3 regions of the Citricoccus sp. NR2 genome follow, and region 2 is predicted to be linked to each of the others. Evidence: riboswitches for the same ligand, from Rfam matches in the RefSeq annotation. Region 2 holds a riboswitch; each other region holds the start of a gene.
The links. A riboswitch is a leader RNA that binds a small molecule or an ion and turns the genes downstream of it on or off. The one in region 2 is predicted to bind S-adenosylmethionine.
Positions count from the first base shown of each region.

Region 1: another riboswitch for S-adenosylmethionine. It lies ahead of O1A05_RS06650 (flavin reductase family protein); the one in region 2 lies ahead of O1A05_RS13885 (O-acetylhomoserine aminocarboxypropyltransferase/cysteine synthase family protein).
Region 3: another riboswitch for S-adenosylmethionine. It lies ahead of acs (acetate--CoA ligase); the one in region 2 lies ahead of O1A05_RS13885 (O-acetylhomoserine aminocarboxypropyltransferase/cysteine synthase family protein).

Region 1 covers NZ_CP115154.1:1,411,599-1,422,158, forward strand. Annotated here, with positions in the region: gene O1A05_RS06640 (hypothetical protein) at 1-230, opposite strand, end outside; gene O1A05_RS06645 (RNA-binding S4 domain-containing protein) at 414-785, opposite strand; gene O1A05_RS06650 (flavin reductase family protein) at 804-1,370, opposite strand; SAM riboswitch class IV at 1,415-1,528, opposite strand; gene hisD (histidinol dehydrogenase) at 1,643-2,941, opposite strand; gene O1A05_RS06660 (mechanosensitive ion channel family protein) at 3,092-4,750, shown strand; gene O1A05_RS06665 (universal stress protein) at 4,751-5,272, opposite strand; gene O1A05_RS06670 (SDR family NAD(P)-dependent oxidoreductase) at 5,269-6,114, opposite strand; gene O1A05_RS06675 (MBL fold metallo-hydrolase) at 6,172-7,155, opposite strand; gene O1A05_RS06680 (glutathione S-transferase family protein) at 7,168-8,286, shown strand; gene O1A05_RS06685 (GNAT family N-acetyltransferase) at 8,289-8,861, shown strand; gene O1A05_RS06690 (transporter substrate-binding domain-containing protein) at 8,886-9,752, opposite strand; gene O1A05_RS06695 (asparaginase) at 9,825-10,560, opposite strand, start outside.
Region 2 covers NZ_CP115154.1:2,943,478-2,954,037, forward strand. Annotated here, with positions in the region: gene O1A05_RS13875 (SGNH/GDSL hydrolase family protein) at 25-891, shown strand; gene metX (homoserine O-acetyltransferase MetX) at 922-2,091, opposite strand; gene O1A05_RS13885 (O-acetylhomoserine aminocarboxypropyltransferase/cysteine synthase family protein) at 2,150-3,469, opposite strand; SAM riboswitch class IV at 3,538-3,653, opposite strand; gene hrpB (ATP-dependent helicase HrpB) at 3,851-6,604, shown strand; gene O1A05_RS13895 (VOC family protein) at 6,669-7,316, shown strand; gene O1A05_RS13900 (CPBP family glutamic-type intramembrane protease) at 7,313-8,182, opposite strand; gene O1A05_RS13905 (phosphotransferase family protein) at 8,220-9,302, shown strand; gene O1A05_RS13910 (chorismate-binding protein) at 9,317-10,560, opposite strand, start outside.
Region 3 covers NZ_CP115154.1:261,210-271,769, forward strand. Annotated here, with positions in the region: gene nirB (nitrite reductase large subunit NirB) at 1-2,312, shown strand, start outside; gene cobA (uroporphyrinogen-III C-methyltransferase) at 2,309-3,127, shown strand; gene O1A05_RS01260 (uroporphyrinogen-III synthase) at 3,124-4,278, shown strand; gene O1A05_RS01265 (formate/nitrite transporter family protein) at 4,428-5,387, shown strand; SAM riboswitch class I at 5,767-5,866, shown strand; gene acs (acetate--CoA ligase) at 6,051-8,021, shown strand; gene O1A05_RS01275 (SDR family oxidoreductase) at 8,077-8,901, opposite strand; gene O1A05_RS01280 (tripartite tricarboxylate transporter permease) at 8,932-10,485, opposite strand; gene O1A05_RS01285 (tripartite tricarboxylate transporter TctB family protein) at 10,489-10,560, opposite strand, start outside.

The sequences.
Region 1 (10,560 bases), 1.5 Mb from region 2:
GGGGTCACGGGAGCGGTGGTGCCGAGCGCGGTGGAGGCCCCGGTATCCGGGGACGCCGACAGCTGGCTGTACTCAACCTGATCGAGCTGTCCGCTGGATTCCTGCTCGGGACTCGGCTGCTCTGGGGTGGCCAGAGCGGTGCCGGCGGGTAGAACGAGGAGGAGCCCGAGACCGAGGCTCACACCGGCACGACGGCATGAGGTGGTGGAGAAGGTGCGTGGACGCGACATGCGAAAGCACCTCCTGTGGTCTCGGCCGATCGACGCGGGCAGACGCGTCGGCGAGATTCGCACACGGTAGGAGCGCGCCAAACACGTTTATCACATCGTAACAATCGGGCCTCTTAGAGAAAAAGACCTGATCGGGCCGGGGATGAACTTTACTTCGGTTACCAGCTGGCCTTCAGTAGGCGTTCACTGGTGGGCGTCGCGTCCGCGGAGCTCGTCGAGCTGACGGCGCTCCTTCTTGGTGGGACGCCCGGCGCCGCGGTCCCGACGGGGTACAGCGAGCAGGTGCCGCGGGATCGGCTCGGGGGAGTGATCCCGATAATGCTGCACGGCCACCGGGGCTCCCACCCGCTTGGCGATCAGACCGGTGACCTCGAGAATCCGCTCTCGGCCGGGCTGACGCAACCGCACCGTATCGCCGATGTCGACCGGTTGGGCGGGCTTGGCTGGAGCGTCGTTGACCTTCACGTGACCGCCCTTGACTGCCGCCGTGGCGGCGGAGCGGGTCTTATACATACGCACCGCCCACAGCCAAGCATCGAGACGGGTGCGGGTCATGCGATCCAGGGTACCCGCTTACTCATTGCCTTCGGCTGTGCGCAGGTTTCGGAACGCGGAGCGGTGGAACACCAGCGGCTCGGCGGCGTCGGTGTCGGCGGAGACCCCGTGCACCTGGAGCAACACCATGTGGTGGTCGCCAGCGGGTAGCTCGGCGTACACGGAGGTTTCCAACCACAGGGCGGCGTCATCGAAGAACACGGCACCCTGTTCGGAGACCTGCAGGTTCTGGCCCTCGAAGCGGTCACCGTTCTTGGAGGCCAGCTGGGTGCACACCCCGGTCTGGGATTCGCCCAGAATCGAGACGCCGATGCGCTCGGCGTGACGCAGTCGCGGCCAGGTGCGGGAGGTGTTCTGCACGGCGAAGGCCACCAGCGGCGGATCCAGGGACACGCCCACAGTGAAGGACGAGGCGGCCAGGCCCTCCTTGACTCCGCCCGCGTAGCCGGCGAGTGCGGCCACCCCGGAGGGGAACTGGGAGAACGCCTGGCGCAGGCTCAGGGCGGAGACGTCATCAGAGAGTCCGACGCGGGTCTCGGGGAAGTCGGTGGTGTCGTTCTTCTGGGCAAAGGTCACAGCAGACATATCAGCCTTTCTGGAAGGCGCTTCCGCCACCGTGGGCGGCGGAGACGCGGTACTTGCCGGCCGGTGGACCCGGTGGCCGAATCATCACCTGGAGCACCCCACTACGCGAAGAGGGTTGCCGTCCCGTTAGCCAGGGCTACGCACGGGAACTCGTGATTCTGATGTTCAGAATAGGTGCGATGAGGCGACGGGGTCAACGTCGTCTGCGCCACTATGTCCCTAGATGACGGGGCAACGTCATCTGGCGACGTTCGTGGACGTTTGCGCAGACATCAGTCGAAGCGGATGTCGATGGCGTCGCCGTGGGCGTGCAGCCCCTCGGAGTGAGCCAGCGCAACAATTCCGCGCTGCAACTCCTTCAGGCCGGTCTCCTGATACCGGATGCGTTGCTGCAACCGCAGGAAACTGACCGTGTTCAGGCCCGAGGAGAATCGTGCTGAGCCGGAGGTGGGCAGCACGTGGTTGGACCCGGAGGAATAGTCCCCCAAAGGCACCGGGGAGTACGGGCCGACGAATACGGCGCCGGCGTTGCTGATGTTGGCCAGCACCGCCTCGTTGTCGTGGGTGTGGATTTCCAGGTGCTCGGAAGCATAGGCATTGGCGACGGCGATGCCGGTATCCAGATCGTCCACGATGAGCACCCGGGACTGCGGGCCGGTGAGTGCCTGCCGGATCTGCTGCTCGAGGGTGGCGCCGGGCACCTGGGCCTCGATTTCAGCGACCACCTGATCGGCCAGTTCGGCGGAATTCGTGATGAGGACCGAAGCGGCCATCGGGTCGTGCTCGGACTGGCTGATCAGGTCCGCGGCCACCCAAGCGGGGTTCGCGGAATCATCGGCCAGTACCGCAATCTCGGAGGGACCGGCCTCGGCGTCGATGCCCACCGTGCCCAGCACGGCCCTTTTTGCGGCGGCCACATACACATTGCCGGGCCCGGTAATGATGTCTACGCCCGGGCAGCCTTCCACACCGTAGGCGAGCATGGCGATGGCCTGGGCGCCGCCGGCGGCATACACTTCGTCGACTCCCAACAGGGCGCAAGCAGCGAGCACCACCGGGTGCGGGTCACCGTGGTGATCGCGCTGCGGCGGGGAGGTCACCGCCAGCGAAGACACCCCGGCAGCCTGGGCGGGCACCACATTCATCACCACTGAGGACGGGTATACGGCTCGGCCGCCGGGCACGTAGAGGCCCACGCGTCCCACCGGCACCCAGTGGTTCTCCACCACGGCACCCTCACCGAGTTCCACCGTGGAATCGGCCGGGCGCTGGGCGGCGTGCACCAGCCGGGCCCGGCGGATGGATTCTTCTAGGGCGGCCCGCACGTCGGGGTTCAGCTCGTCGAGGGCCCGTTGTAGTTTCTCCGGGGCCACCCGTAGCGAGGTCGGGCGCACGCCGTCGAACCCTTCACCGATCTCCAGCACGGCGGAAGCACCCTCGGCGCGCACCCGCTCCAACAGGGGGCGCACCGTCTCCACGGCCGCGGTGACGTCCACCTCGGCGCGAGGCAACACAGACTCCAAAACCTCCGCGGTGATCTCGGTGCCGCGTAGGTCAGTGATCGTGAGCATGGGTCCTCCGGAAAATTGTCAGACGGCGTGATGGAGCAGAGTCGGTCAGAGCTGTGTCCAGTTTAAACCTCGGGTGGGCAGTGCGTGAGAATCCTCTCGCAGTGGGGTGCTGTTCAGCATCATGTCAGTTCGATCTGGCACAGTAGAACCATGACGCTTGTTGACCGACTTTCTGCGCTGCCCTCATCAGGTACCGTCTCGACGCTGCTCACCGCGGCCACCGAGGAGCCCAGCTCGTCTGAGACACTTGGGCCGACCGTCCCCCAAGGGGTGCAATCCACCGGCGAGGAGACCATCGAAGCGGTGGGCCCGGTGCTCGGGCTGGTGATCAATGTGTTGGTGGCGGTAGGTATCGCGCTCGCCGTCGTCATGGTGATTGCCCTGGTGGCGCGGGTGGTGCTGCACCGCCGCCCGGAGACTTTCCCCCGCATGCTGCGCCTGCTGGTGCCGATCGCCGCGGTGCTCAGTTTCCTAGCGGCCCGGATCGCCGTCAGCATCTCCGACCAGACCGAGAGCTGGGTGTGGATGGTCGGCTTCGCGATGTTGATTGGTCTGGCCGCCTCGGTAGCGTGGCTGGCCATGCGCATTCTGGGCATCGTGGAGCGCCAGGTGTTGTCCAAGTACGGGTCCGACGGCATTGATGACCGACGTGACCGCAAGGTGCAGACCCAGATGCGGCTGATCAAGCGGATCCTGGTGGCGGTCATCATCGTGATTGCGATTTCCGCGGTGCTGCTCTCCATCCCGTCGGTGCGCGCGCTCGGCGCCGGTATTCTCGCCTCCGCCGGTCTGATCTCCGTGGTGGCCGGCCTGGCCGTGCAGTCCACCCTAACCAACGTGTTCGCCGGTGTGCAGCTGGCCTTCACCGATGCTGCCCGCGTCGGGGACGTGGTGCAGGTCGACGACGTGTTCGGCAACATCGAGGACATCACCCTGTCGTACGTGGTGGTCAAGATTTGGGACGGGCGCCGGGTGATCTACCCCTCCAGCTACTTCACCACCACCCCCTTCGAGAACTGGACCCGTACCGGGTCGGCGCTCTCGGGCACCATCGAGTTTGACCTGGACTGGCAGGTACCGATGCAGCCATTGCGCGCCAGACTCCTGGCGCTCCTGGAATCCACGGACTTGTGGGATGGCCGCGACGCCTCCATGCAGGTCACCGACGCGGTGGGCGGTATGGTCCGCGTCCGCGCGGTGGTCTCCGCCCGGAACTCCGGCGATTTGTGGGATCTGCGCTGCCTGGTGCGCGAGGACCTGGTCGCGTTCATTCACGCAGATTACCCCGAGGCTCTCTACGCGGTGCGTTACAACGACAACGACAAAGACAAAGACAACGACGACGAAGACGAGCTGGACGAGGTCAGCCCGACTGACGGCGGCGGCGTGGCCGACTCGGCTACGGCACCGTCTTCCGACCCCCGGGACGAGTCCACCGATGCTCGTTCGATGCCGCGCATTCCCAGCGGGACCACCGGCGAGGTGCCGGGCCCCGGGGAGGCACCGGCCACCCAGCCTCAGCCCACGGTGCCCGGTGCGGAGTCCGCCGATACCGAGGCACCCCGTGAGTCCACCGGTTCGGTGCCGTTGACCGTTTCTTCGGAGCACTCCTCGGTGTTCACCGGATCGATCTCCGCCATTGAGCGCAACCGCGACCTGGCCGGACCCGGCGACGACGTCTACGAAGACCGGAAGCGACAGCAGGCCGAGAGCACCGGCGAGCTCGACGTGGTGGAGCCCTCCGACGAGGCCGCCGAGGACGAGCACGACCAGAGCACCGAGGACGAGCCGCGCCGTACCGAAGGCTGATCAGCGCTCGGGTTGCTCGCCCAGATCCTCCAGCTGCTCCAGCTGCTCGCGCTGTTCGAGGTGTGTCTCGGGGGCGAGTTCCACATCCGGGTCGGCCACCGTGGGGAGGTGTTCCGGGCGCGGGGAGGCCGCGGGCTTCACGCACAGCACCGGGTGCTGAAGGGCGCGCAGCAGCTCATCGGTCACCGAGCCCATCATGAACCGGCCGAATCCGGAACGCTTGCGGTTGCCGATCACCACATACGAGGGGTCCAGCTCCGCGCACAGGGTGACAAACTCCTCCACCGTGGACTTCCCGCGCAGCAGCTCCCGGTACTCGGATTCCACATCAGACGCAGCCTGTAGCTTCTCCTGCAGCGCCACCTTGTCCTTGTCACGCAACTGCGAGGGGTGTCGGTTTTCACCACCGGGGCCCGCATTGACCACCACCACGTTCTCACCGGAGAGCCGGGCCAGGCGCAACCCCTGATCCAAGGCGGCCTGTGCTTGTTCGGAAGGGGTGTACCCCACGATGATCGTCATGATGTCCTCTCAGTTCTTTTCGTCGAAGTAGCGTCCACTGAACCCGTAGCGGTGACGCCGGTGCGGGCCAGACGTTCGACCACACCCGACGGCGCCAGCCGCGACACCCGGGAGAGCACCCGCGCCGCCCGGCCCGGAATGTGCACGGCCCGACCCTCCTGGCAGGCGGCAATGCCCTCCAGCGCCACCTGGTCGACGTCGGTGAACGACCACCCCGGTCGGCGCCTCAGGCTGATCCGGGCCCGGTCGTGGAACTGGGTGCGCATCGGGCCAGGACACAGGGCCGTCACGTGCACGCCCTCGGCCCGGTACCGGGTGTGCGCCCACTCGGAGAACGCCAGCAGCCAGGATTTCGATGCCCCGTAAGTGCCGCGCGGCATCAGTGCGGCCACGGACGACACATTCAGAATCCGCCCGCCGCGGCGCAACAACCCGGGCAACACCGCATGGCACAGCCGCAACGGCACTTCCACATTCAGTCGCAGCATGGCCAGTTCGTCGTCGAGCTCCGAGGCGTGTAGCTCCTCGGCCACCCCGACCCCGGCGTTGTTGATGAGGAACCCCACCGGGTGGGTGGGGGAACACAGCCGGTCCACCACCCGTTGCAGGTCCTCGTCGTCACTGAGATCAGCTGGAAGAGTCTCCACCGTGGCGTCATAGTCGGATTCCAGGGTGTGGGCCAACTCCGCCAGCGCGTCCACCGAGCGTCCGGTGAGCACCAATCGGTAGCCCTGCTGCGCCAGGTGCCGGGCGAATGCTGCGCCCAGCCCGGAACTGGCACCGGTGATCAGTGCGGTGCCCGGATCCACGGGCGCCAGCGGTGGTGGGGTCTGCTTCGGCACGGGGCAGCTCCTTGAGAAATCTCGTCGGGGTCTTTCCACCATTGTGCGTGCTGGACGCTACCGGGGCGATGAACCGTCGCCCGCGTCGCCCACATCCGAGCCTGCCGCCTCACCCAGGTAGCGCAGATGCGCCGCCAGCGTGCGCCGAGCCGGGCCGCGCACCACCTCCGGTAGCTGCGGATAGATCCGCGCCATCAGGGTTTCCACGACGTCCATCGCATCCGCCGACTCCATGCCCTCCAGCGCAGTGCCCGTGGCTCCGTCCTGATCGGCGACGGCGAGCGCGCGAGCCAGGGCGGTGGCATCCTGGCGCTGCTCAGCCACCATGCTCCGGATCTGATCCAACCGCGCTTCCCGGTGCTCCACGTACTCCTGGGCGGCACTGGCCAGATCCCAGCGCAGCGGGCCGTGAGCCGGCAGCACCCGGGTGGGAATGTCCTCACCGATCAGCCGCAGCAACTCCAGGCTCGCCAGATAATCCGCCAGGGTGCCGTCCGGGTGATCGAGCATCGTGGTGCCCTCACCCAGAATCGTGTCGCCGGTGAGCATGCTCGCCTCTGCAGCATCCGCCTCCGGCCCGTCGCCGTCTTCATGCTCGTGCCTGCCGCGCTCGCCGTCGTCCTCGGGTAACCAGAAACAGTACGAATCCGAGGTGTGCCCCGGGGTGTGCACCACCGAGATCACCGTGCCGGCCACCTCCAACACCAGGTTCGGAATCAGCGGCTCCGCCTCCCGGCACCAAGTCCGATCCCCGGCACGCACCGGCGCGGCAAACCGCCGCGCAAACACATCGACGGCGCCGGTGTGGTCCTCGTGACGGTGCGTCACCAGAATCAGCTCCACCGCACGCCCGTCCAACGCTTCCTCCACTGCATCCGCATGGGCTTCCGCGCCCTGCCGCGGCCCCGGGTCCACCAGCACCACCGTGTCCGACTCCGGATCGGCCACCAGATACGTGGTGGTGCCCTGCAGGGTCATCCCGGAAGAATTGGCGGCGGTGATCGCGGTGACCAAGGGTGTGATCTGCTCGGTGAGGCTCATACAGTTGAGTCTATGGAACAACGCGCCTCCCAGTCAGCCACCGGCTACATCTCGGCGGGTCAGGAATTCACCCGCGACACCCAGTACATCGCCGACCGGATTGTCGCCGACGTCGACGCCGTCCGCTCCGCCCCCACCCTGGAATCAGACAAGGTGGGCCACATTGGCGGCGGACTCACCGCAGGCGCCGAAGCCTGGCCGGTGGAGGCCGGACGCTACCGCCTCGTGGCCGCCCGGGCCTGCCCCTGGGCCAACCGCGCCATCATCGTGCGCCGGCTGCTGGGCCTGGAGGACGCGATCTCCCTGGGCACCCCCGGTCCCACCCACGACATGCGCTCCTGGACCTTTGATCTTGACGACGACGAAAAAGACTCCGTGCTGCGCACCCACTGGTTGATGGAAAACTACCTGCGCCGCTTCCCCGGCTACCCGCGCGGAATCACCGTGCCGGCCATCGTGGACGTCCCCACCGGCGCGGTGGTCACCAACGACTACCCGCAGATCACCCTGGACTTCTCCACCGAGTGGACGCAGTTCCACCGCGACGGCGCCCCCGACCTGCTGCCCGAACCGTTACGCGAGGAGATGCACGAGGTCACCACCCGTATCTTCACCGAGGTCAACAACGGGGTGTATCGCTGCGGATTTGCCGGCTCCCAGGACGCATATGACTCAGCATATGACCGGCTGTTCACCGCACTCGACTGGCTCGAGGAGCGCCTCACCGACCGCCGCTACTTGATGGGGGAGACCATCACCGAAGTCGACGTGCGCCTGTTCACCACCCTGGTCCGATTCGATCCGGTCTACCACGGTCACTTCAAATGCAACCGCAACAAGCTCTCCGAATTCCCGGCCCTCTGGGCTTATGCGCGCGACTTGTTCCAGACCCCCGGCTTCGGCGACACCGTGGACTTCTCTCAGATCAAGGATCACTATTACATCGTCCACGCCGATGTGAACCCCACCGGCATCGTGCCGAAAGGACCCGTGCTGAACGAGTGGCTTACCGCCCACCGTCGCGAAGACCTCGGCGGCAGCCCCTTCGGCGACGGCACCGCGCCGGGCCCGGTGCGCGCGGAAGAGCGGGTCACCGCAGGGCACAACCCGTTGGTGGACGCCCACGGCTAGTCATGGAACGTCCGCATCCCGTGCCCGGCCCGGAAATTGACCTGCGCCCCATGACGGTCGCTGATCTGGACGTGTTGTGGCACTGGAATCACGAGGTCGACGACGCCGCCTGGCAGCTCTGGGACGCCCCCTATTTCTCCCACGGTCCGCGCCTGAATCTCAGCGAGTTTCGCTCGCAGAACCGCCACCGCATCGAGCACCCGCACCAGCGGATGATCCTCATCGACGGCGCCCCGGTGGGCTTCGTGTCCCGCTATGAGGAATCCCCCGTCGGCGGCGGCTGGTGGGAGCTCGGCATCGTCATCTTCGACCCCCAGTGGTGGGGCCGGGGCATCGGCCGGCGCGCGCTTCGCCTGTGGACGGACCGAACCTTCGCCCGCAGCACTGGTGTGCACGTCATCACCCTGACTACCTGGTCCGGCAACGAGCGCATGATCCGCTCTTCCCACGCGGTGGGCTATCGCGAATGCGCCCGGATCCCGGAGGCTCGCTTCTGGCGCGGCCGCCGCTGGGACTCGGTCAAACTCGCCCTGCTGCGCCGCGACTGGGCGGCGCCGCATTCGCCCTCGCGCTAATCCTCGTCACCGCGCACCCGGTGCTCAGTCATGGTGCTCGGCGGCAAACACTGAGTCCGCGCCGAACCACTCCTCGACGGCCGCGTCCCAGGTGCCGTCCGCGAAGATCTCCTCCACCCAGGCTCCGACCGCGTCCTGCAGCGCGGTGTCGTTCTGCGGCAGCATGTAGGCGAGCGCAGCCTCGGAGAAGGGCTCGTCTGCGTTGACCTGGCACAGCGTCTCGTGCTCGTGCGCGGCCCACACCACCTCGGGGGCATCGGTCACCATCACGTCTGCATCGCCGGCGACGATCTGATCGAAGATCGTGTTGTTGTCACCGAACCGGATGATCTCCGCCTCCGCGAAATTCTCGTCGGCGAACTCTTCGTTCGTGCCGCCGATGGGCGTGATCACGGTGGTGGCGGTGGTGTTGATCTCCTCGATCGTGTCGAACTCCTCTTCGCGCCCACAGGTGGTAATAGCAGCCTTGCCGCCCTCGATGAGCGGTTCTGTGAACGCGACCTGCTCCGCCCGCTCCTCGGTCAGCGAAATACCGCCCACGGCGAGGTCGCAGCGATCTAGGAAGTCCGTCATCAAATCCGACCAGGTGGTCTGCACCCACTCGATACTGTCTACTGCGAGGGTCTCCGCGAGATCGGACATCAGCGTCACATCGATCCCTTCGAGTTCCTCGGTCTCGGGATCCACGTAGCTGAAGGGCCGGTAGTCTCCGGTGAAGCAGATCTGCAGTTCGCCGTCTTCCAGCGCCGGCGACGCCACCGCAGCCGAGGAGGATCCACCCGTTGCGTAGGTGCCACCGGGACCGTCGGCAGTGGACTGACAACCGGTGAGTGCCATGACGAGCCCGCCGCATCCGAGCAGAGTGATCATGGTGGATGGACGACGGCGCATGAGTGATCTCCGAGGGTCGATGGCGTGGTGTGGACCACTCTAAGCGCTCGTGGGTCGAGAGGCGAGGACTGCTCAGAACGTCGACGACGTGAACGCCGAATGCAGTTCCGGCCCGGTCAGCCCCTGCGAGATCAGCAACATCAGCAGCACCCTCGCCTGGGCGGGACTGAGCATCCCGGCCGGCTTCGCCCCGGCCCGCACCAGGTCCACGCCGCCGCCGTCTCCATAGATCGGCACCACCGGCCCGTGGGTGGCCCGGGTAGCCAGCACCACCGGGACGCCCTGATCGGTGGCGCGCTGCACGGCATCCACGAATCCGTCGGGCGCGTTGCCCGCGCCGGTTCCCAGGATCACCACACCGTGGGCGCCGCGCCGGATCGCGTCCGGAATCTGATCGGGGCGCGAGCCCACCGAGGCATCCACCACGTCCACACGAATCTGGCCGAAGCCCTCGTGCGGCAGCGGCAGCGGAGAGCGTCTGCGCACCTGTCCGTGCCGGATCACCCGGTCACCCACCACAGTGGCCAGCGCGGTGCCGCCGTCGAAGGGGGAGGGGTCCAGGGTGTGAGCCTTGCGCACGCCGCGCGCCGATTGCACGGTGCCGGCGAAGCAGATCGAGACTCCGGTCTCACGAAGCCGCGGGTGCGCCGCCGCCACCAGGGCATCCGTCAGATTCTGCGGCCCGTCGGTATCGGCCCGGTCGGCGCCCTTCTGTGCGCCCGTCAGGATCACCGGCTGCGGGTGCCGGTGCACCAGGTCCAGCAGGAACGCGGACTCCTCCATCGTGTCGGTGCCGTGGGTGATCACC
Region 2 (10,560 bases):
GACAGATAATGACAGAATGGAAGGATGAATGCTCTTCTCACTCCACACCCGTGGCGCCGGTACGTCGCCATCGGAGACTCTTTCACCGAGGGCATCGGCGACCCCCAGCCCCTCGACGATCATCCCGAATACCACCGAGGCTGGGCCGACCGCGTGGCCGAGGAACTGGCCCGAACCGTACCCGCCGATCAGGACTTCTCTTACGCCAACCTCGCTATCCGCGGCCGGCTGCTAGGCCAGATTCGCGACGAGCAAGTGGAACCGGCACTCGCACTACAGCCCGACCTGATCTCCATCTGCGCCGGCGGGAACGACGTGCTACGCCCCTCCGGTGATCCCGATGTCATCGCCACCGAGCTAGATGCGGTGGTCGAGCGCCTGACCGGCAGTGGCGCCACCGTCGTCGTGTTCAACGGCCCCGATATCCGAGACACCCCGGTGATGGGGCGGATTCGTGGCAAAGTGGCCATCTACAACGAAAATGTGCGGGCGGTGGCGGCCCGGCACGACGCCGTCGTCGCCGATATGTGGGCACTGCGTGAGCTGACGCGACCGGAGATGTGGGCCGAGGACCGGCTGCATTTTTCGGCCACCGGTCATCACACCATCGCTTCCATGGTTCTCGACACCCTGAACGTGCCGCACCAGCTTTCCCCGTTGGAGCCGAAACCCCCGGTTGAACGAACCTGGCGTCAGGCACGTACCGCCGACGCGATCTGGGCGAAGGACCACCTGTTGCCGTGGGTGCTGCGACGATTGCGCGGCCAATCTTCCGGCGACCACACGACGGCGAAGCGCCCGACGGCGGCACCCATGTTCGGTGCCCCGATGCCTCAGGGCAGCGACCCGCACGAAGAGCCGACCGACGATCACGGCGAGTCCGCTCGCTGACGTCCCCTGACGCTACACGAGCCGCGACAATTACAGACTCAGGGTCTCGACCAGTTCGTCAAAAAGCTGCTCCAGGTCTGTGAGGAACCCGTCGTGACCGATCGGTGAGTCGATCATGAACACCGGAACGTCCCCGGGCAACTGCGCCGCCAGCTGATCCGACTGTTCCGGTAGGTAGAGCCGGTCCGACGTCACCGCTGCGATGAACGGCGTCGCCGTCACCCGGCTCAACGCTGCCGCTTCTCCCCCGCGGTTGCGGCCGACGTCGTGTGACATCAGCGCTTCCGTGAGCGCAAGGTAGCTGTTCGCGTCGAACCGCTTGGCCAAGCTGATCGCCTTGTAATCCAGGTACGACTCAACCTGGTAGCGGCCGTTGCGACGGGTCGGCGACCCGAAAGGGTCCTCCCCGGGCTGGGCCGCGCGGCCGAACCGCGCCTCCAGCTCCGCTTCCGACCGGTAGGTGATATGCGCGATACGACGGGCGATCCCCAGACCACCGGAGGGAACGTGGTCGGCGTCGTAGTAGTCACCGCCGTGGAAGTTCGGATCCAACCGGATGGCCTCCACCTGCGCCTGAGCGAAAGCGATCTGTTCGGCGGTGGAGTGCGCACCGGCCGCGAACACCCCGAAACCACGCACCCGGTCCGGATAGGTGGCGGCCCATTCCAGAGCCCGGGCGCCGCCCATCGAACCGCCCAGCACGGCATGCCAGACCCGGATTCCGAGGGCATCCGCCAATCGGGCCTCGGCGTGCACGGCGTCGCGGATGGTGACAAACGGGAAGCGCGATCCCCAGGCCCGACCGTCATCGTCGAGACTCGAAGGACCGGTGGAACCGTCGCAACCGCCGAGCATGTTCGCCGACACCACGAACCACTTTTCGGTGTCGATGGGGCGGCCCGGACCGACCAGGCCCTCCCACCAGCCGGGTTCGTCCGAGGCGTCGGAGGCGGCGACATGGGAATTACCGGTGAGCGCGTGCTCGATCAGGATGGCATTGCTACCGTCGCTGTTGAGCTCGCCCCAGGTCTCATAGGCCAGCCGGATCTGCGGGAGCTGGCCGCCGGTCTCGAAATCGAAGCGGCCGAGATCGGCGTAGCGGAGTCCGCCCTGCAGGTCTAGTGCCACCGCACTGTTGTCAGCGGTGTTGGTGGTGCTGCTGGTGTCACTGCCGGGCATCGGGTCCACTCCGATGGTCATGTGTTCCTGCTTCTTTCGCCGTCTGGTCTGGGATATTGGTCACTCTCGAATCGGACCCTCAGGCCTTAACGGCCGCGGTAAATCCGGCCTCGAGATCGGCCAGAATATCGTCGACATGCTCCAGCCCCACCGAGAGTCGCACCAGCCCCGGGCCCACCCCGGCGGCGCGCCGCTCATCCTCGGTGAGCTGAGAATGGGTGGTGGACGCCGGGTGAATCACCAGCGAACGGGTGTCGCCGACGTTCGCCACGTGCTGGTGGAGCTGCAGCGCCTCCACGAAAGCCTGCCCGGCCGCCACTCCGCCGTCGATCTCGAATGCCACCACGGAACCGGCACCCCGCAACAGTTGCGATGCCCGCTCGTGCCACCGGCTCGACGGCAGACCGGCGTAGGCTACCGAATGCATCTGGGGGTGAGCCTCAAGATATTCGGCAACCCGTTGGGCGTTGGCGACATGACGTTCCATACGCAGGCTGAGCGTCTCCAATCCGAGGTTGAGAATGAACGCGTTGAACGGGCTGGCCGACGTGCCCAGGTCACGCAGCAGCTGCGTGCGGATCTTCAGGATGTACGCGACGTTGGCGCCCAGTGCGCCGTCGGCCCCGAAATCACGACCGAACACGATGCCGTTGTAGGACTCATCCGGTTCATTGAAACCGGGGAACCGTTCCGGATCGGCGGTCCAGTCGAAGTTGCCAGAGTCCACAATCACGCCGCCCAGGGCGGCTGCGTGCCCGCCCAGGAACTTGGTGGCCGAATGCACGACGACGTCGGCCCCGTGGTCAAAGGGTCGCACCAGGTACGGGGTGGTCAGGGTGGAGTCGACGATGAGCGGCACCCCGGCGTCGTGCGCCACCTGAGCCACCCCGGCAATGTCGAGCACATCGGCGCGCGGATTGCCCAACACTTCACCGAACAGCGCCTTCGTCGTCGGCTGAACGGCCGAACGCCACTCGTTCAGATCGTCCGGATCCTGCACGAACGTGGTGGTGATACCCAGTCGGGTCAGGGTGTGTTTGAACAGGTTCTGGGTGCCGCCGTACAGCGAAGCCGAAACCACAATATGGTCCCCGGCCCCGGCCACGTTGAGGATCGCCAGGGTAGTGGCCGACTGCCCCGAGGAGAGCAATACCGCGCCCACCCCACCTTCGAGCGCGGCGATCTTGTTCTCGACGGAGTCGGTGGTCGGGTTGGTCAGGCGCGTGTAGATGGGGCCGAGCTCCTGCAGGGCGAAACGTCCCGCGGCAGATTCGGTGGACGGGAAGCTGAACGACGTCGTCTGGTAGATCGGCAGCTGGGTGGCTCCCGTGGTGGGGTCGTTGGTGATCCCGGCGTGGATCTGTTGGGTCTCGAACGACCAGTCTGCTGAAGGGGACATGATGGCGGCTCCTGTTCTGTCAGGGCCATCACCATCGCCGCTCCGAGGCCGAAGAGGCGGTCCGCGATGGCCCGCGCTTGCGGTCGAGGGGTTCCTCGATCGCCTGGTCCTCACCCGGGGCACCCCACCGCGGTTGGAGGGTTGCCGATCAGCTAGCCGGGGCTTGTCGCTGACACTCGTGACCTGGATGTCATTGTGCCAGAATGCACCGCCGGTTTCATCTCGCCGGCGGTCACGGGCGAGACGCGGCGTCATCTGCAGGGGCGGGTTCGGGGTTGATACCGTATTTCCGAGAAACCGGACAAACCCGGCAAACCCGACGACGCGCGGGGCACCGGGGTCGGTGACAGTGCTGAAGGAAAGAGGGGCGGGGAACCGATCATGACGAACACACCCGCCGCGCACCAACCCGCCGATTCCTGGGAGATCCCATGGGAACGGATCGTTCAGGGGCTGCCCGCGGCCCGCCTGGTGCCGCAACTGACCGGGCTGGCCGGATGTGAGTTGGCCGAGCAGGCTGAGCTCACCGCGCCAGGAACAGACTCCGGGGCCGGAACGGCGGGCATCCGAGTCGTGATTTCCGCGCCGCCCGGTAGCGGCAAGACCACGGTGGTGCCACCGGCGCTGGCTGCAGTGTCGGCGGGCCGCGTCGTCGTCACGCAACCGCGCCGGATGGCCGCCCGAGCTGCCGCGCGTCGTCTCGTCTCTCTCAGCGGTGCGCAGTTGGGCCGCGAGGTCGGCTACACGGTGCGCGGGGACCGACACGTTTCGGCTGCCACGCGGGTGGAGTTCGTGACGACCGGGGTGCTGCTGCGTCGGCTGATCGCGGACCCGGAAGCCAGCGGAATCGGCGCCATCGTGCTCGACGAGGTCCACGAGCGTCACCTGGACACCGATCTGACCTTCGCCTTGGTGGAACAGCTGGGTCAGCTGCGCCCGGAGCTGCATGTGGTGGTGATGTCGGCAACCCTCGACGTCGGACACTGGGCGGAGTTGCTGGGTGCACGGGTGCTTGAGGTGGCCACCGAACCGCATCCGCTGCAGGAGATCTGGGCACCCTGGGGAACGCAGGCGCAGCGCAGTCTGGATGCCCGCGGAGTCGCACCCGGTTTTCTGGATCATGTGGCCGACGTCGTCGTCGAATATCAGCATCTGCACCAGTACCCGCATACCCCCGTTGGTCCCGATCGCCCCGGTGACACCCTGGTGTTTTTGCCCGGCGCCCGTGAGATCGACCGGGTGGCGGCCCGGCTGGGTAGCGACCCGCGCCTGGCGCCCGATACCGCGGTGCTGCCTCTGCTGGGGTCGATGCCGGCCCGGGAACAGGACCGGATTCTGGCCCGCAGTACCGACACTGCCTCGCAGTTTCCCCGGCGCATCGTGTTGGCCACCAATGTGGCGGAATCGGCGCTGACCGTGCCCGGGGTGCGGCTGGTGGTGGACGCCGGTCTGGAACGGGCCTTGCGGGAGGATTCCCGGCGCGGGGTATCTGGGCTGATCACCCTCGGCGCGTCCAAATCCGCCATGGTGCAGCGCGGTGGGCGTGCCGCCCGCGAGGCGCCCGGCACGGTGGTGCGCTGCCTGAGCGAGGCCGAATACGCGGCACGGCCGGCCCACACTGCGCCCGAAATCCGCACCGCAGGACGCAACGAGCTCGGCCGGGCACTACTCGACGTCGCCTGTTGGGGAGCCCCGCGCGGTGCTGGCCTGCGGCTGCCGGACCCGTTTCCGACGGCGGCCGCCGATCGAGCCGAGCAGCGCCTGCAAGAACTGGGCGCGGTCCACGACGACGGCACCCCGACGGAGCTGGGTGCGCGGATGTCCCGACTGCCGGTGGACCCCCATCTGGGCCGGGCCCTGCTCGACGGGGCAGAGCTGTGGGACGCCCGGGTGGCGGCCGAGGCAGTGGCCACCCTGGCCGCGGACACGCGTGCCCCGGGGGCCGATCTGATGGCGCGCTACCGGCAGCTGCGCTCGGATCCGGGCTGGCGTCATGACGTCGATCGGCTGGCCCGGGCCGCGGTGGTGGCGGAGGACCTCGCCCCGCAGTCGACGGGACACGACGACGCCGGAGGACCTCTCGACCAGCATCACCTTCACCACGACGCACTCGGTCTGATCACCGCGCTGGCCTACCCGCAGCAGATCGCCCGACGCCGGGACGCCGAATACCTGCTCGCGTCCGGCACCGCGGCCCGGTTGCCGGCGTCGTCGTCGCTGATCGGGGCCGAATGGATTGCGGTGGCCGAGCTGAGCCTGCACGGCGACCATGCGGTGATTCGCGCCGCCGTCGAGCTGGATCCCGAACACGCTGAGTTAGCGGCGGGCCCTCTGCTCGTGGACGAGACAGTGGCCCGCTTGGACGCTGCCTCCGATACTCACCGCCGGGTCACCGCCCGCCGAATCCGCCGTCTGGGCGCCATCGAACTCAGTTCCACCCCGGTGCCGCCACAGCCCGAACACGCCCGATCCGCCGTCGTCGCCGAATGGCGCGAGACCGGGGTGCTCGCCCTGGTGCAGCGCGCCGGAGCATCGGTGGCCACCCTGCGGAATCGGCTGGGCTTCCTGCATCGCGTGTACGGCGCCCCCTGGCCCGAGGTGACCGACGCCGCACTCACCGCCACCGTGGAGGACTGGCTCGGCCCGGAAATCGACCAGCTCGCCGCCGGTGCCGCCGAACGCTCACTGGACCTCCATTCCGCGCTGCGCCGGCTGCTCCCCTGGCCCGAGGCCGCCCGGTTCGACGAGCTCGCCCCGCTCCGGCTGACGGTGCCCTCGGGCTCGCAGATCACCTTAGACTGGCCGGCCCCCGAAGACCACCCCTCTCAGAACAATCCCGACGCCGACACGCCGGCCCCACCGGTTCTCGCGGTGAAACTGCAGGAGTGCTTCGGCTGGCGCACCGGGCCCACCGTGGCCGAGGGCCGGGTTCCCGTGCTGTTGCACCTGCTCTCCCCTGCCGGACGACCCCTGGCGGTCACCTCGGATCTGAACTCATTTTGGGAGAACGCCTATCCGGCCGTGCGAGCGGAAAACCGTGCCCGCTACGCCAAACATCCCTGGCCGGAAGACCCGTGGACCGCCGTCGCCACCCCGCGCACGAACAGTGCGATGCGGAGAATACCTCCTAGTTGACGCCCGTTAAACGCTGAGCCTGGACTCATGAGACCCGCCCCACTGGACGTGGCACGATGAGATCATGATGCGTTTAGACCATGTTTCCTACGCTGTCGGACCCGAGGGGCTGGACGCCACCGTGGAGCGCATCAGCTCCGCGCTGGGGATCGACCGCGTCAAGGGCGGGGTACATCCGCGTTTCGGCACCCGCAACGCCCTGTTCCCGATGACCAACCGGCAGTACTTGGAGATCGTTGAGGTCCTCGACCATCCCGCGGCTGATTCGGCGCCGTTCGGTCAGGCCGTGCGCGCCCGCAAGGAAATGGGCGGCGGCTGGATGGGCTGGGTCGTCGCCGTCGACGATTTGGCACCGTTCGAGGAGCGCCTGGGCCGCGGCGCCGTGCCCGCACAGCGGAAGTTCCCGGATGGTCGCGAGCTGACCTGGCGGCAGATCGGCATCAAGGGCCTCATTGCGGACCCGCAGCTGCCCTACATTCTGCGCTGGGACGACGGCACCGAGGATCTGCATCCTTCCCAGGCGGCTGCACCGGAAGGCTCCATCGAGCAGATCACCATCGGCGGTTCCCGGGATCGGGTACGCGACTGGCTGGGTCTGGATCAGCCCGAGAAGTCGGTGCAGGATGTGGACGTGGAGTTCGTGGCACCGTCGGGTACCCCGGGCATCATGGAGGTCACCTTCACCACGCCGCGCGGCAGCGTCACGCTCTAGCCTCCAAACCAGCCCAGCCGCAGCAGCAGCGGATACCCGGCGAACCCGGCGACGTCGAGCAGCAGGTGGGCGTACACGAACGGCATCACCCGGCGGTAGCGCAGATACACGACGGCGAACACCACCCCCATGATCAGGTTGCCGACGCCGGGACCGATCCCCTGGTACAAGTGGTACGAGGCGCGCACCAGAGCCGACACCGCCACCGCGGCCACCAGCCCCGCCGCTGGCCCGGGTCGGAAGGCGCCCGTCGCCGTCGTGTGGAAGGTCTTCGGCCTCGCAGTCGGGGTGCCCCGCAACTGTTGTAGGTATCCGATCCGGTCCAGCAACCACGCCAGCACGATCACTTCCTCGAGCAGACTGTGCCGCAGCGCCGAGAGCACCAGCACGGGCGTGGTCCACCAGTATTCGTTCATCGCTGATCCGACCAGCGCGGTTGTCAGCCCGAGCGTGCGGCCGAGCGCGTACACCCCGAGCGTGCCCGCCCCCATCACCACGAACAGGGTGACGCCCAGCCCGGCGTCCGTCCAGAACCGCCGAAAATCCAACCCAAAAGTGCGGAACGGATTGCGCCCGTAGATCCACACCAGGTGACACACCAGCAGCACCGGCACCAGCGAAAACCCGATGGAGAGCAACTGGCGGATCAGGTCAAACAGTTCCTCGTTCGCCAGCGAAGGGTTCAGGGTGGTGGTCTGATCCCTCAGCGGGGCCGTCATCGCGTTCTGCATCAGATCGACGACGGCGTACACCCCGGAACGGCCCAGTGACAGGGCAAGCACAATGATGATCTCCCACCACACCACCGCACGCGAGGGGTAGCGGAGGGTGTCGGCCGGGTGCGGGGCGGATTCGGTGGCGGTCACGTCCCCAGTCTAGGTCTGTGCGCGATACGGTGGTGCCATGGTCAGATGCGCCACGACGGCGGAAGCCGCGCTCGCTGCCCGTGCCTCCCACTGTGCGCAGCCCCAGTCCGACCGACCCGACCCGGGGCTCGACGTCGATTGGTCCCGCAGCTTGGTGGAGGAGGGCGGCCAACACCATCTGGTGCTGATCCCCGACACGGAGACGGAGATCAACACCGGGACGAAGACCAGAACCGGGACGAACGCTGCACCCGGTACTCCCACGGTGGTGGCGCGCATGTCTCGCACCGCCGACGCCGCCGCCCAGCTGACCCGCACCACCGAACTATTGCGCGCCCTGCACGCCCTGAATCTGCCCTGGGAGCTCCCGCTCCCTCTGGCCGGACCGGTGTTCGCGGATACCGGCACAGATTTCGGCACCGACCCTTCTGATTCACACCGCGCCGCCGTCGTCGTGCAACATTATGTTCCCGGTCAGGCCCACCCGCCGCACTGTGGTCGCCCCGAGGAATTGCGTGAGATCTGCCGGGTTCTTGCCACTGTCGACACCACTTCGCTTCACCCTCATTTGGCGCAGCCCTTCGCCTTTCGCGGTCCCTGGACGCCGACCAAGATCGCCGCCTTGGTCGAGTTGCCGCAGCGCCTGGAGCAGCGTGATTCCTCGGTACCCTGGCCCGATTTCTTCCCGGCCTGTACCCGGCACACGTTCGAGGACACTGCGCGCAGGATCATCCGCACGGTGCACGAGTGGACGGAGCGCCCGGTGGTCGCACCCTCGCTGGTCCATGGGGATCTGGCCGGGCACAATATGCGCTGGCTGCCGATTCCGGGGGAAGACCGGTGGCGGCTGAACGGGATTCTGGACTGGGACTTGGCCTGCCTGTGGGATCCTGCCCTGAATCCGGCGTATCTGAGCCTGTGGCACGGTGAGGAGAAGTTGAGGCAACTGTGTCTCGACGACGACGAACACCACCGGGCCCGGGTGTGGTTGGCCGCGATGGCGCTGGAGTCGCTCTATGACGCCGGACTCAGGCTGGAGCAGATCGCGCCGAAAAAGTGGAGGCGCCTGCTGAACCGCGCCCTGCCCCGGCTGGAGCGCGCGGCCGAACTACTCGGCTAAGCTCAACCGATGCATCACCCGGCCACCCGATGCATTGCTCGGCGCAGGGCGGACGCTTTGAGCTCGACCTCGTCGGCTTCGGTCTCCGGGTCCGAATCCAGCACGATCGCGCCGCCGGCCCCGATGGTCCACCTCCCACCCAAACGCACGGCGGTGCGGATGACAATCGAGAGTTCCACCGCGCCGTCGGCACTGAAGAACCCCAGCGCACCGGAGTACACCCCGCGTGCGGCGGCTTCGAGTTCGTGGAGAATCTGCACGCTGCGCACCTTGGGCGCCCCGGTCATCGACCCACCCGGGAACAGCGCACGCACGACGTCGACGGCGTCCACCCCGGGTTCGGCCACCGCCTCAATGGTGCTCACCAACTGGTGCACAGAGGCGTAGGTTTCCACTGCCATCAGCTCGGTGACCTCCACGGATCCCGGCACGCTCACCCGCCCCAGGTCGTTGCGCAGCAGGTCCACGATCATCAGGTTTTCCGCGAACGTCTTCGGGTCCGTGCGCAAAAATTCCACCTGAGCGGCGTCCTCGTCGGGGGTGTCCCCGCGGGGTGCGGTGCCCTTGATCGGCTTGGTCGAGTACACCGTGTTCCGCCCGCGCAGCAGCCGCTCAGGAGACGCCGAAACGACGGCGAGCTCTGCATCCGCCTCGATCAATCCCGCATACGGGGTGGGGTGATGCTCGATCAGGTCCTCGAACAAATCGGCCGGATCGATCCCCGTGCTCGCCTGCACATCGGCGGTGAAGGTGTTGGTCAGGCACAGCTCATAGGACTCCCCGGCCACCAGCGCGTCGTGGCAGCGCCGGATCTTGTCGAGGTATTCGGGTCGGTCGTCGCGCCAGGCGCCCGGAATCATCGGCGCTGCTCCTGGGTCTGTTTCCGGCTCCGTTCCGGGGGTGTATGGCAGCTGAGGTCCAGGTTCCGTTCCCAGGACGTCCAGCACCCGGCGCTGGTACTCACCGAGTTCTTCCTGCGCCTGGGCGGGATCGGTGCTGGCCACGCACACCGTCAGCACACGGTCTCGATGGTCGACGACGACGAACCGCTCCGGCCACACCCACCATGATGCCGGCGGTGCTGGCTGCTCTGCCGGTGCTTTCGGTCCGGCTTCCGGGTCCGATCCGACGGGCGGCTGAGGTACCTCAACGCCCAGCAACCGCATGCCCAGCTCATAGCCGAACCAGCCCACCGCTCCGCCGCGGAACGGCAGATCCTCGGCCCCCACCGTATGCCGGATGGCCCGTAGACCTTCCT
Region 3 (10,560 bases), 630 kb from region 2:
TTGCTCTCTACCGCACGATCGACGACGTTAACTGGTTGCGCAGTCAGGTCGCCGAACTCGCCGAGCGGCTGGGGCGTGCCCCGCAGTGCACCGTCATCGGCGGCGGGTTGCTGGGCCTGGAGGCTGCCGGCGGGCTGAAGGACCTGGGAGCCGAGGTCACCGTGGTCCATTCCAAACCCTGGCTGATGAACGCCCAGCTTGATGAGTACGGCGGCCGAACACTGAACCGACTCTTAGAAGACCAGGGATTTCACCTCCACATGGGTGAACGTCCAGCGTCCCTAGCCGTGGCAGAACCCGCCTTCCCAGACGGCGCTGCGATTCCCGGATGCCGTTACTCCCTGCAGTTCAGTGAGAGCGAGGACGTCGCAGCGGACCTGGTCGTGGCCGCCATCGGTATTTCAGCCCGGGACGAACTTGCCGTCGCTGCCGGTCTGCGGTGCGCCGATTCCGGAGGTGTGGTGATCGACCAGCAATGCGCCACCAGCGCTGTCGGGGTCTGGGCCATCGGTGAGGTCGCCTCCTTCCAAGGCACCTGCATGGGTTTGGTGGCCCCGGCCAATGCGATGGCCGAAGTGGTCGCTGACCGGATCTGCGGGGGAGAAGCGGTCTTCGAGGGATTCGACACGGCCGCCAAGCTCAAACTTGCCGGCATGGATGTTGCGAGCTTCGGCGACTGCTTCGCCCAGACACCAGGCGCCTTGGAAGTGGTCTTCGCCGATGCGGTGGCGGGGGTGTACCAGAAACTGGTGGTCACCGATGACGCCAAGACACTGCTGGGCGGGGTATTCGTCGGGGATGCCACACCGTATACGGCATTGCGGCCCTTGCTCGACCGGGAACTGCCGGCCGAGCCCGGCGCCTTCCTTTCGGCCGCCGGGGGCCAAGACATCGAGATGGACCTGCCCGATGATGCCCAGATCTGTTCTTGCAAAGATGTATCCGCCTCCCAGATCCGCTCTGCGGTGGCCGGAGACGGCACGAATTCCCCCTGTGCCGATATGGGATGCCTGAAGGCCTGCACCCGGGTCGGAACCCAATGCGGCTCCTGTATCCCCTTGGCCAAGAAGGTCATGGAAAAACAGATGCTCGCCTGCGGCATGGAGGTCTCCACTGCCCTGTGCGAGCACTTCACGCAGTCGCGATCGGAGCTGTATGAGGCGGTCCACGACGCTGGTCTGCGCTCCTTTACCGCCATTGTGGACCAGCTGGGAAGCCCGGCAGACTCTTCGGTGAACTTTGGTTGCGATGTGTGCAAACCGGCGATCGCCTCGATCCTGGCTGCAGTCCATGACGATTATGTCCTCGACGGTGGACGCGGAGTCTTGCAGGACACCAATGACCGGGCCCTGGCGAACATGCAGAAAGATGGCACCTACTCTGTGGTCCCCCGGGTGCCTGCCGGGGAGATCACACCGGCGAAGCTAAAGGTTATCGCCGAGGTGGCGGAGGACTTCGACCTGTACACCAAGATCACCGGCGCACAACGTGTGGATATGTTCGGCGCTCGGCTGGAGCAGTTGCCAGCCATCTGGCGCAGATTAGTGGATGCCGGATTTGAATCCGGGCAGGCCTATGGAAAGGCCCTGCGCAATGTGAAGTCGTGTGTCGGCTCGACCTGGTGCCGTTACGGTGTGCAGGATTCAGTGGCGATGGCCATCCAGCTTGAGTTGCGATACCGGGGACTGCGCTCCCCGCATAAGCTGAAGTTCGGCGTCTCCGGTTGTGCCAGGGAATGCGCCGAGGCTCGGGGCAAAGACGTGGGAGTTATCGCCACCGAGCACGGGTGGAATATGTATGTGGGTGGCAACGGCGGAGCCACCCCCGCACACGCCCAGCTGTTGGCTAAAGACCTCGACGACGAAACCTTGCTGCGGTACATCGACCGCTACATCGCCTACTACGTGCGCACCGCCGACCGGCTGCAGCGCACAGCGCGGTGGATCGAGGATATGCCACAGGGCATTGACCACCTCTACGACGTTATTGTCAACGATTCTCTGGGGATCGCCGCAGATTTGGAACGCGTCATCGCCGAGCACGTGGATCATTACGAGGACGAATGGGCCGCCACCCTGCGCGATCCACAGCGGCTGCGCCGATTCCGCAGCTTCGTCAACGCCCCCGAAACCCCAGACACTGAGCTCGCCTATGTCGTGGAACGAGGACAACGCAGACCGGCCAACGACGCCGAAATCCTCGCCTCTCAACAGGGCACCAACGGACCGGTGCTGGTCAACGGGCCGCGCATTCCCCTCCGCCAGTCGGACAGGGACAGCAGCCTCAACCGCACTAAGGCAGGTACACGATGAGCGAGCACGTAAAGAACGGACAGGCCGCCGGAGACTCGGCACATGATTCGGGCCCGGGCGAAGTGATTCTCCTTGGTGGTGGTCCCGGACCGGCCGATCTGATGACCCTGCGCGCCCACCGTGCCCTGGCTGAAGCTGACGTGGTCTACTACGACCGGCTGGCGCCTTCGGATGGCCTGCGCGATTGGGCGCCCCAAGCCGAGCTCTATGATGTCGGCAAACGCCCTGGGCATCACCGGATACCGCAGGAGAAGATTCAGGCGATGATGATCGCCTCCGCGGCCGCGGGGAAAACTGTCGTCCGCCTCAAAGGCGGTGACCCTTATGTCTTCGGGCGTGGAAGCGAGGAATCACAGGCCTGCCGCGAAGCCGGTATCCCGGTACGGGTGATACCGGGCATTTCCAGTGCGCTCGCGGTACCGGCCGTCGCAGGCATCCCCGTGACGGCTCGCGGCGTTGCCCGTTCTGTGACCGTGATCTCTGCTCATGATCCGCTGTCCGAAGAAGAGTTTTCCGGCTTAAGTGCATTGGGCGGCACTATCGTAGTGCTCATGGGGGTTTCGACCATGGGCCATACCCTCATGGGACTGCAGCGTCACGGGATGCGGGGGACGCCAGCCGCGGTGATCGAGAATGGATACAGCGACCGCCAGCGGGTGTTCATCGACACCGTGGATTCCCTGCTGAGCACGACTGCCGCTGCCGCCGTGCGCTCCCCGGCGGTCCTGGTGATTGGGGAGGTCGTGCGCTTGGCGGCCGACCATGATGAAGCAGCCGACCAACGCATCAGAGATCTGGCCGGTGCCCTCCTGTGAGCTCCTCAGAAGAGTCCTACACCGACCGTCGGCGTCCAGGTGCCCTGGCCCAGACCTTGAGCGGATTCCGCATAGGCGTCACCTCAGACCGACGCAGTGAAGAGTTGATTTCCGCTTTCGAACGGCGGGGCGCAGACGTCATCCATGCCCCGGCTTTGCGCATCGCTCCACTGACCGAATCCAGCTCCCTGCGACAGGAAACGCAATCGGTCATTGACGCCAAGCCTGATTATGTGATCATCTGCACCGCCTACGGCATGCGCCGCTGGACTGAGGCCGCTGATGCCGACGGACTGGGACCCCAGCTGCGCACGGTCTTGGATGCCGCCAGCATCCTGGTCCGTGGAGCCAAGGCACGTGGAGCCGTCCGCGCCGCAGGCTTCGACGATGACGGGTCCGCGGAGGATGAACGCACCTCCACCGTCGTCGATATGCTGTTGCGCCACAACCTCACCGGGCGGACGGTGGTCCTGCAGCTGCATGGGATGCCCTCAGACAAGGACGAGTCTCGGATCCAGGACGCTGGAGCCCGGGTGATCACCGTGATGCCCTATACCTGGACCGCCCCGGATGAAGACTCCGATCTGTTGGGACTCATTGACGCGGCGATCAACCAGCGGCTCGACCTGGTCACCTTCACCTCAGCACCTGCGGTCGAGGCGTTTCTGGCCGTGGCCTACCACTACGGAAAACACCAGGCACTCATCCATGCGCTGAGCACTGAGGTAACTGCGGTGGCGGTCGGACCGGTGACTGCCGCTCCGCTGATAGCCGCCGGGGTCCAGCCAGTGGTCCCGCAACGGTGGCGGTTGGGCGCAATGATCCGCACTGTGTGCGAACACTTAGACCTCCATGGTGTGCACCGAGTGGACACTCGGCACGGACCCCTGGAAATCCGCGGAGACAAGGTGCGGCTGGGCCTTGGCGAAACTGCGCATGAAGTTCGTCTGGCAGCGGGACCATTGTCATTGCTGCGCGTGTTGATGGAGGCAGGCCCCGCCGTGAGTTCGCGTCAGGAGCTTCTGGCCAAGCTGCACAACTGCGATTCAGGACATGCCTTAGAGACCTGGGTCTGGCGCCTGCGCAAGGCGTTCGACGGGATTCCCCTCGTGGAGACGGTAGTCAAGCGCGGGTATCGGCTGGCTCGGTGAACTGAGCCGACCTCACAGTGGTCGGCGAGGCCGGTGAGGAGACGTTTGCACCGCAGAAATCGTCCCCACATCGGCAGGTAATGGGCGTGGGAGAGACTGAAGTTGGTCGCAAAGACCACAGAAGAGACCGTTGACCTTGGAAGGTTCAAATGTCCTATATCAAACCCTCAGACTTGGTCGGCCGGATGGTCGAAGCAGGTGCGCAGAAGACGTTTATGTCCACCAGGGACACCTTGGTCCGAGCCTACATGGGTGGCGCCATTCTGGCCCTGGCCGCAGCTTTCGCCATCACCGTGACCGCGCAGACCGGCAGCCCACTGCTCGGTGCCCTTCTTTTTCCTGTGGGATTCGTGCTGTTGTATCTCATGGGCTTCGACCTGCTCACGGGAGTCTTCACCCTCGTGCCGCTGGCCCTGCTGGATAAGCGCCGCGGTGTCACCGTGAGATCGATGTTCCGCAACTGGGGGTTGGTCTTCTTGGGGAACTTCGGTGGAGCAGCCACCGTCGCGGTGCTGATCACGATCAGTCTCACCATGGGTTTTTCCACCGCTCCCAACGAGGTCGGGACAGCGCTCATGGAGATCGGACACAACCGGACCGTGGGCTACGCCGAATACGGCGCCGCCGGCATGCTGGCCCTGTTCGTCAACGCGGTGATGTGTAACTGGATGGTGTCCACCGGAGTGGTGGCGTCCATGATGTCCGACAGCGTCTCTGGCAAAGTCATCGGGATGTGGTTGCCGGTGATGCTCTTCTTCTATATGGGATTCGAGCATTCGATCGTCAACATGTTCCTCTTCCCGACCGCGCTACTGCTGGGAGGTGACTTCACGGTGGTCGACTACATCGTCTGGAACGAGATTCCCACCGTGGTCGGGAACCTCGTTGGCGGCCTGATCTTTGTGGGGTCGAGCATGTACCTAGCCCACCGCCGCCCTCGACTCGCCCGGCACGCAGTGGCCCTGACTCAGACCTCGCGCCCAGCGGCCCAGGCGAAGTCCGCGGCAGAAGCGCTGCCAGTATCCGACGTTCAGTCGGCATCGCAAGAACAGTCGGCATCGGAAGCCCAGCCACTTCCAGAAGACCAACCGGCGTTGTCTCGGGGCTGAGGCACGGGCCCGGTCTGTGTGGGTGTTCTGCTTCTGCCAAAGCGCCCGCTATAGGCCGGGCACGGGGCCGACGAACGGTGGCGGGACGTAAGGGTCCCGTGATGCCTGAGTCGAAGCGGACCCTGCGAAGTCCAGCGATTTCTGCGTGGCGCCCATGCTGGCAGATCAGCAGTCCTAAGGTGGAGAATCTGCAGATAAAAAGACATCGATCTAAGTCAGACGGGATTCACCGAATTTCGACGGCCATGTCTTGTGACGCAGCAAGTGACGCTCGGCTTCACGGTGGAACCCGCACGATCAGCCTGCGTGACCGGCTTCACGTGCTACCCATTTCGTCACTGTGGAGCTGAGGCACAGCCTCGGTTTGTAGACTGGAATCTGACCATCCCGAGCGGCCGAGAGATCTGGATCGACGACGCCGCAGCAACCCTGCCGTGACCATTCGCGGGCGAGGGTGCTACCGCCAGAAACGATGGAAAGAGGTTTTCTCCCGTGTCTTCAGCACCCACCGATCACGCCACCGTCACCTGGCCCGCAGGCTTGGCCGCCGAACTCTTCGAGACGCAGTACCAGCATCGTCCGCAGCGCCAACCAGGCCCCCTGCCCGCGGAGATCGTGGATGCCGCCGATGCCGACGTCCATCCGGGACGCCCGGCCGAGAAGCTGCATGGCGGACGCGGTGACGGCCAGCCGGTGGACGAGGCCCGGCGCATCGCCTTCTGGGAGGCAGCCGCCCAGCGCCTGGACTGGGAGACCCCCTTCGACACCATCCACTCCTGGACAGCCCCGAACCCTGCCAAAGAGCGCGGCCCGGTGATGGAGTGGTTCACCGGCGGGAAGCTCAACGTCGCAGTGAACTGTGTGGACCGCCACGTCGAGGCGGGCCGCGGCGACACCGTCGCCCTGTACTTCGAGGGCGAGCCTGGCGACCGCCGCGCCGTCACCTACGCGCAGTTGCAGAAGGAAGTGAACCAAGCCGCCAACGCGCTGGAGTCCTTAGGGATCGGCCGCGGCGACCGCGTGGTCATCTACCTGCCCGTACTGGTGGAGACCGTGGTCATCACCCTGGCCTGCGCCCGTATCGGCGCGGTGCACTCCCTGGTCTTCGGCGGCTTCTCGGCGGAGGCGCTGCGCTTCCGGGTGGAAGACACCGGAGCCAAGTTGCTCGTCACCACCGACGGCCAATTCCGCCGGGGCCAGGCCGTGCCGGTGAAAGCCAACGCCGACGAAGCCGTCTCCGGCGAGAACAACATTGAGCACGTGCTCGTCATCGACCGCACCGGCCACGCCGACAGCATTAACTGGGTGGACGGCCGGGACGTGTGGTGGCACGATGTGGTCACCACCGCCTCCGAGGAACATACCCCCGAGTTCTTCGACGCCGAGAATCCGCTGTTCATCATGTACACCTCCGGCACCACCGGCCAACCCAAGGGCCTGGTGCACACCTCCGCCGGCTACCTCACCGCCGCCTCCTGGACATTCGACTACCTCTTCTCCAACCCCGACGTCACCCAGCGCGATCGTGACGTTCACTGGTGCACCGCCGATTTGGCTTGGGTCACGGCCCACACCTACGAGCTCTACGGGCCGCTCTCCAACGGCGCCACCCAGGTGATTTACGAAGGTGTGCCCAACGCCCCGCACCCGGGCCGACATTTCGAGGTCATCGAACGCTACGGGGTCACCAGCTACTACACCGCCCCCACCCTGCTGCGCTCTCTGAAGGGCTGGCACGCCCACGGTATCCCCGCCGAATACGACCTCAGCTCCATCCGGCTCATCGGCACCGTGGGCGAAGCGGTCAACCCCGAGGCCTGGGGCTGGGCTCGGTCTCAGATCGGCCGCGATTCCCGCCGCATCGACGATCCCGCAGACCCGTCGGTGGGCGTGCCCATGGTCGACACCTGGTGGCAGTCCGAAACCGGGGCCACCGTGATTTCCCCACGCCAAACCGACACCCGGTTCAAGCCCGGCTCCGGCTCCCGCCCGCTGCCCGGCATGGCCACCGCCGTCGTCGACGATGACGCCCAGCCCACCCCGGCGAACGTGCAGGGCAAGATCGTGGTCACCCGCCCCGTCCCTTCCATGGCGCGCACCGTCTGGAATAACCCATCGCGGTTCTTCCACTCCTATTGGAAGGATTACGTGGAGCAGGGCTGGTTCCTGGCTGGCGACGGCGCAAAAATCGACGACGACGGCGACATCTGGATCCTGGGCCGTATCGACGACGTCATCAACATTTCCGGGCACCGCCTCTCCACCATCGAAATTGAGTCCGCCCTGGTCACCCACCCGCTGGTCACCGAGGCCGGGGTCTGCCCCGTGACCGACCCGAAAACCGGCCACGCTGCGGTGGCCTTCGTGGTGGCCCGAGACGGATTCGGTACCGACGGCGCATCCGGCGCCGAAGAGGCAGCAGCCGAGCTGCGGAACCTGGTGGCCAAGGTGATCGGACCGGTGGCCAAGCCCCGCGATGTGGTGTTCGTCCCCGATGTCCCCAAGACCCGCTCCGGAAAGATCATGCGCCGGCTGCTCACCCAGCTCTACCAGGACGACACGCTGGGCGACACCACCAGCCTGCAGAACGAGCCCTGCGTGGCCCAGATCGCCGAGGTACTGCGCCAGCGCTGATCCAGCTGAGGATCGTCCCGAACTCACGTGCCTCAGCTGCAACGTTGATGAGTCCTTACAGCACCGGAACCATTCCTCCGTCGACTCTGAGCGTTGTCCCCGTGACGAACGCTGACTGCTCACTCGACAAGTAGGCCACGGCAGCGGCGATCTCTTCGGGGCGCCCGAGACGTCCTGCTGGGATCTTTGCTACCGACTCAGCCAACACCTTCTCGGCCGGTACGCCCCGACGCTGTGCCGTTGATTCGTCAACCTGACGTACGCGATCTGTCGCAATCCTGCCTGGGAGCACCGCGTTCAACGTCACACCGTCAGAGGCAACTTCAGTGGCCAATGTCTTCATCACCGACACCAACGCCGGCCGCCCCATGTTCGACAAAGCCAAGTTATCCAAGGGCGCGACAACGCTGGACGAGCTAATCAGCACGATTCGTCCCCACCGTCGCTCTTGCATTCCAGGTAGGAGCTCCTGCATCAGTGCCTCCGGCGCCACGACCAGCGATTCCAACGCCTCACGTACATCGTGAGTTCCCTGCCCTACAGCAGGGCCCGCGTGCGGCCCAGGGCCATTGAGAACCAGAATATCGATGTGGTCCAGTTCCTTAAGGGCCTGCCGCGCAAGATCCACGGCACCGTCAGCAGTCGTCAAATCACCGCCGATACCAATAGCTGATTCCCCCAGTTCGGCCGCTTTCGCTTCCGCTCGAGCGTGGTCACGACCGTTGACGGCCACCCGAACGCCTTCAGCGGCCAACGCTTGTGCACTGGCCCATCCCAGCCCCTTGGTAGACGCGCACACCAGCGCTGTCCGACCTTTTAGTCCTAAATCCATGATTTCCTCTAATTCGTCGTATCCGGTCCGACCAATCACGCCTGTCATCAGCGACCGTCTCGTATGTGCAATGAAGAATCAGCTACCAACTGACGTCGAGGTCGGCAGGACCTCGTCCACTTTCACCTTCTTGGGCAGCAGCGCCCGAATTCCCTTCGAAATCAGCGGGAACAGCAACACCAGAGCCGTCAGTCCGATCAATATCGCAGACACTGGCCGGGTGAAGAACTGCGACAGATCCCAGTTGGTCTTGATGACTGACTGCATGAAGTTCGCTTCTAGGTTCGGTCCCAGGACGATTCCAAGTACAACGGGGGCCAGCGGAACGCCATAACGTTCGAAGAAGAAGCCCACCACAGCGAGACCCACCACGACGCCGATCTCCAGGTATGACATATTGATGGCATATGCACCCGTCACTGACAGTGCCACGACGGTGGCCATCAGCACCGGACGCGGAAGCTTGAGAATCAGCCCCGATGTGCGAATCGCCATCAATCCCAGGGGAATCAGCAACAGGTTAGCCAGAATGAAGATGACATACAGCGCGTACAAGGTATCCGTCTGAGTCAGGAAAAGATTCGGGCCGGGTTCGATACCTTTCACCAGAAGGACACCAATGAGGATGGCCGTGATGGTGTCGCCGGGAATGCCGAAAGCCAGGGTGGGAATGTAGGAGGACCCCAGTGCCGCATTGTTGGCACCACCGGCAGCCACCAGCGGCCCCGTGCTATATCCCTTCTCCGAGGTGTCCTTCTTCGAGGTATTCTTCCCGACGGCGTACGAGATCCAGGAAGCGATATCCGCGCCTGCACCGGGCACGGCGCCCACGATGGATCCGGTCACGTTGCCTTGTACCAAGGAGCCCTTGCGCTTCCAGAGAATTCGCGAGGCCGCTCCGAAGGATCCCTTTTCGCTGGACTTCTTCGACATCGAAATGCCGATAGGTTGAGATATCTTCTTCTCGGTGACGTTCCGCAGCACCTCAGAGATACCAAAGAGTCCGATCATCGCGGGAATGAAGTGAATGCCCTGGTATAACGCCGGCTGGTCGAAGGTGAACCGCGGATATCCCAACGCCACGTCCAGCCCCACCGTAGAGATCAAGAGCCCGGTCATCAGGGCGATCGTGCCCTTAATCTGAGACCCCTGAGAGACGATCACCGCTGCGGTCAGGCCCAGCACCGCCACCCAGAAATACTCGTAGGAGGTGAATCCGAGGGCGAACTCGCCCACCACCGGCGCCAGGAGAATCAACACGATGGAGCCGCCGAGGCCACCAATAACTGAGGCCAGCAGAGAAATGGTCAAACCGGTCCTGGCTTTGCCCTGCCGGGTCATTTCATACAAATCGGAGACATACGCCGCCGAGGACGGTGTTCCCGGCATACGCAGAAGTGCCCCCGGGATGTCACCAGCAAAAATGGCCATGGCCGACATCGTGATGATCGAAGCGATCGCAGGAATCGGGTCCAAGAAGAAGGTGAAGGGAATCAGCAACGCTGCGCCCAACGTGGCTGTCAGCCCTGGAAGGGAGCCGATCACGATACCCAGCAGCCCCGATAGGACCACCACCAGGATCACGAAGGGGTCAGCCACCATGCCCAGTGCGTCTGAGAAGTTGTTAACCATGATTCACCACAGCAATCCGTTGGGTAGCTGAACTTGGAGGCCGCGTTCGAATATCAGCCACATGCCGAATGAGAG